Regions from separate parts of the Pannonibacter sp. Q-1 genome, predicted to be linked through region 1. Evidence: riboswitches for the same ligand, from Rfam matches in the RefSeq annotation. Region 1 holds a riboswitch; the other holds the start of a gene.
The links. A riboswitch is a leader RNA that binds a small molecule or an ion and turns the genes downstream of it on or off. The one in region 1 is predicted to bind S-adenosylmethionine.
Positions count from the first base shown of each region.

Region 2: another riboswitch for S-adenosylmethionine. It lies ahead of ACVNHC_RS01225 (O-succinylhomoserine sulfhydrylase); the one in region 1 lies ahead of ACVNHC_RS02350 (hypothetical protein).

Region 1 covers NZ_JBSXNB010000001.1:509,877-512,071, forward strand. Annotated here, with positions in the region: gene ACVNHC_RS02340 (SlyX family protein) at 1-98, shown strand, start outside; gene ACVNHC_RS02345 (hypothetical protein) at 109-1,110, opposite strand; SAM-I-IV-variant riboswitch at 1,232-1,343, shown strand; gene ACVNHC_RS02350 (hypothetical protein) at 1,414-1,701, shown strand; gene ACVNHC_RS02355 (acyl-CoA thioesterase) at 1,985-2,195, opposite strand, start outside.
Region 2 covers NZ_JBSXNB010000001.1:278,351-280,545, reverse strand. Annotated here, with positions in the region: gene ACVNHC_RS01230 (2'-deoxycytidine 5'-triphosphate deaminase) at 1-654, opposite strand, end outside; SAM riboswitch at 796-875, shown strand; gene ACVNHC_RS01225 (O-succinylhomoserine sulfhydrylase) at 916-2,118, shown strand.

The DNA.
Region 1 (2,195 bases):
GGCTGACGCGCAAGCTGCGGGAAATGACGGACCAGATCGACGAGCTGATCGAGACGGGCATTTCCGCCCATCCCGTCACCCGCCCGCCGCATTATTGAGTGCGAAAACTCAATTGTTCACGAAGCCATCGATCATCGAGACGATGGACTGGCTTTGCGCGCTCTTCGCATTGGCATTCGGGTTCGTTACCGGGAACAGATTGAAGAACTCGCGGGCGTAATATTCGTTGCCGCTGGCGATTTGCGGACCTGCGACATCATAGTTGTTCGTCGCAAAGGACGCATTCTGCTGGTATTGGCCAAGCCAGTCATACTTGTTCCAGATCGTGGCACCAGCCACATTGCCAGCCAGAGAGGCAAAGTTCTGGCCGGCGTACCAGTTGGCAAGCGCGGCTGGTGTCATCAGCGTATGGCCCGTATGCACCTGGTTGCGCGCCGTGGGCACCAGCGCAATGCTGGCGGCATAGGCAGCTCCCGTACCCTGCGCCGCCGCAACCTGATTGGGCTGAATGCGGAAATCCATCAGACAGAGCGGCCGGAGGCGCTTGTTGATCTTGGATGGAAAGAACGAACTTTCCCAACCTGCATTCTTACGCGCCCAGAATGTGCCCTCGAGCGCCCCTGCATTCACATAGTAGAGGCCGGTCGGGCCCGTTGCCTGCGACCGCCCATTCATGTCCACCAGATCGCCTGTCGTGATCGCCTGCGCATTTGCAATCATGGCGGCAATCGTCGCCTGAAAATCAGCAAGGGAAACGCCGAGGCGGACAAAGACATAATACTTGCTCTTGTAGACCGGCCCCTGAACCTGCTGAAGACTGGACGAAAGCGCCGTACGCGGGTTGGTGATCTGATTGATCATCCCCGCCACCGCAAAATAGACGCGCGTGCGGGCCGTAGTCGCCAGAAAGCCAGCCTGATGCAACGGCCTGAACCGGGTCGTATTGTCCGACCCCGCCAATCCGTAATAGGTGCTTGGCAACTGAGTGCCCTGCAACACGAGATGGTCCTCGTAGTTGCTGCTTTCCGCCCGCGGATCCAGCCGCACGGTGCCGAAGCCCGCATTGTTGGCATCGATCATCTGCAAGGTGGCATCGGTCTGCTGGGGCATCTGACTCTCCCGGAAAGGGTGGCGGCTCGGCCGGATTTTCGCTCTGTCAGCTAGACGCAGAGCGGGAGGCAGACGTGAAATTCCCGCTGATTGACCCCGCAAAAGGTTTGTGCCATAAAGCCCGCATCATCAAGAGAAGGGCTGGCGCCCTCGCCAACCTGCCCGGCCGGGCAAGGTGGTCCCCGCAAAGGGATGTGGCCATGGGGAAACCCAGGGCAACCAAGCGGTCAGAACGTCAATGCGCCAGTCCTCCTCGGGCAACCGAAGGAGGATTTTTTAATGTCGAGAAGAGAGAGTAACGCCGTGAACGCATCCGTCCAGATTGTCCTGGCCGGGGCACAGCTGAAGGACCTGGCCGCACCTGCCGCCCGTTCTTCCCTGACCGCCTCGGAGTTTTATGTCCTGCAGCGCCTGCGTCAGTTGAAACTGACCGCCGCGCTCCGCCGTACACATGCGCCGCTGACCTCAGAGATGCGCAAGACACGGGTGGAAGGGCTGATCGCACTGTGGAACACTGGGTGTTCCAAAGCGGTCGACGAAAGCCTTTACGCCGATCTCGAGCGTCGCGCCCGGCAGAGCTTTCCCGGCTGAACCGCCGCGGAACCCGTTCCCGAACCACGCTATTTTCACGTGCCATGGCTGAAAAGCCTTGCGCTTCGTGCTGTTCCGCCTGCCCCCAAACAGGCCACAAGCCGGTCAGGACTGCCTGACCGGCTTCTTCTTTCTGTTCGTCATGGCAAGACGAAAGTGGAGAGGCTTTCACCAATGGACTGATGCCAAGGCTTTCGATGCTGACGCATCACGCCTTGAAATCGCTCAGGCGCCGCACGGGCTTGACCGCCCCTCAATGAGCCCGGTTCACCGGAGGGTGGCCTCAACACTCCGCCGGAACCGGACGCGGACGGCCATCCTCATCCACGGCGACGAAGGTGAACATCGCTTCGGTCACCTTTTCCCGTTGGCCATAGCGATGGCGCAGGGCCCAGGCTTCCATGTTGATTTCCATGGAGGACCGGCCGATCCGGCCAACGCGGGTGTAGATGCACAGCACATCGCCCACATGCACCGGGCGGATGAATTTCATC
Region 2 (2,195 bases), 230 kb from region 1:
CGTGTGGTGCTTGGCGCGGTAGCCGACGAGGCTGCCATCGCCGGAGCCTTCCAGATCGATGGACAGTTGCACGCCGCCGCCGATGCGCTCCATGCCGCCGGAAACAAGGCGCAGGCGCGCATGCACGCCTTCCAGCTCGTTGTCCGGGATCAGCGGTTCACCGGCGCGGAAGCGGATCTGCGACAGGCGGGAGCCACTGCGCACCAGAATGGGGAAGGTGAGCGGCGAGATTTCCGCATAGAGCGGCCCGTTGTAGCCGGCCGGCACAGTGTCAAAGGCGCGCCCGCCATCGGTGATGACGCGGGTGAAGACATCAAGCCGCCCGGTGGAGCTTTTCGGGTTGGCGGTCGCCGAGATGGCATCGGGCAGCGCCAGACTTTCCTGCAAGGGCACGATATAGACGCAGCCCGTTTCCAGCACCGCGCCGCGCGTCAGGTCGATGGTATGCAGCGCGAAGGCATCCAGCTTGTCGGCGACGGCGACGCCATTGCCCGGCAGGAAGCTGGCGCGCACCCGGTAGGCAAGCCCCCCGAGGCGCAGGTCAAGGCTGGCTGGCTGAATCTGGCCGTCGACAGGCGCCAGCTCGCTGCGGATCGTTCCGGCGCGGAACATGTCCTCGATCATGTGGGCGGGCAGAATGCCGTCTGGGCGCATGGCAAGCCTTTCATGGAGCCCGGGAGGGGCGTTATCTTCCTCTGCGCTGTCATTAGCCGATGGCAGGGTCTTGGCCAACCCTTTCATGGCGGGTCCATGGCTGGCAAAGATTGACCACCGGCCATGAAAGGCGTATTTGCAGACAGGATCCGTGGTGATTTGAGCCGGCCGGCTTGCAGCCACGTTAAAGAAGTTGCTAAAGAGGCCGGGGAGAAACACCCGGCCTTTATGGCCGGTTTTTTGTTTCTGGAGCGAAGACCGATGAGCGCATCCGATACCCCGTCCTTCCGCCCCCTGCGTCCGGCCACCCGTCTTGTGCATGGTGGTACTGTCCGCTCCCAGCATGGCGAGACCTCCGAAGCCATCTTCCTGACGCAGGGCTTCGTCTACGCCAATGCGGAAGCAGCAGAAGCGCGCTTCAACGGCGAGGATCCGGGCTATGTCTATTCGCGCTATTCCAACCCCACCGTTGCCATGTTCGAGCAGCGCATGTGCGAGCTGGAAGAGGCGGAAGCGGCCATCGGCACCGCCAGCGGCATGGCCGCCGTCAATCTGGCGCTGATGGCTTCCGTCAAGGCCGGTGATCATGTGGTTGCCGCCAAGGCGCTCTTCGGCTCCTGCCGTTACATCGTTGAAACCCTGCTGCCGCGTTTTGGCGTCACCAGCACGCTGGTGGATGGCACGGACCTGGATCAGTGGCGCGCTGCAGTGACGGAGAACACCAAGGCCGTGTTCCTTGAGAGCCCGACCAACCCGACGCTGGATGTGATCGATATCGCCGCCGTCGCGGAGATCGCTCATGCCGTTGGCGCCCGCGTCATCATCGACAACGTCTTCGCCACGCCCATCTTCCAGTCGCCGCTGAAGCTGGGCGCCGATGTTGTGGTCTATTCGGCCACCAAGCACATTGACGGCCAGGGCCGTTGCCTGGGCGGCGTCGTGCTGTCCGATGCCAAGTGGATCGAGGAAGAAGTGCTGCCGCTGGTCAAGCACACCGGCCCGGCCATGAGCCCGTTCAACGCCTGGGTGCTGCTGAAGGGGCTGGAGACGCTGCCGCTGCGCGTTGCCCAGCAGTCTTCCAGCGCGGCCCGCATTGCCGACCGTCTGGCGGGTGATCCTGCCATTGCCCGCCTGATCTATCCGGGTCGTGACGACCATCCGCAGGCCGCCGTCGCCCGCAGGCAGATGCGCGGCGGCTCGACCATGCTGGCTTTCGAGCTGAAGGGCGGCAAGGCGGCAGCCTTCGCCTTCACCAATGCGCTGGAAGTGATCAAGCTGTCCAACAATCTGGGCGATGCCAAGAGCCTGATCACCCATCCATCCACCACCACGCACAAGAGCGTTGCCGAAGAGGCGCGGCTGGAACTGGGCATCACCGAAGGCATGCTGCGCCTGTCCGTGGGCCTTGAAGATCCGCTGGACCTTCTCGAGGATATCGAGCGGGCACTGGCGGCAGCCCGCTGAGCACGGGACGATATCAGGACGGGGTGGAGTGCTTGAAAGCACTCCACCCCGTCAGTCATTTTCACGCTTGCACTTTT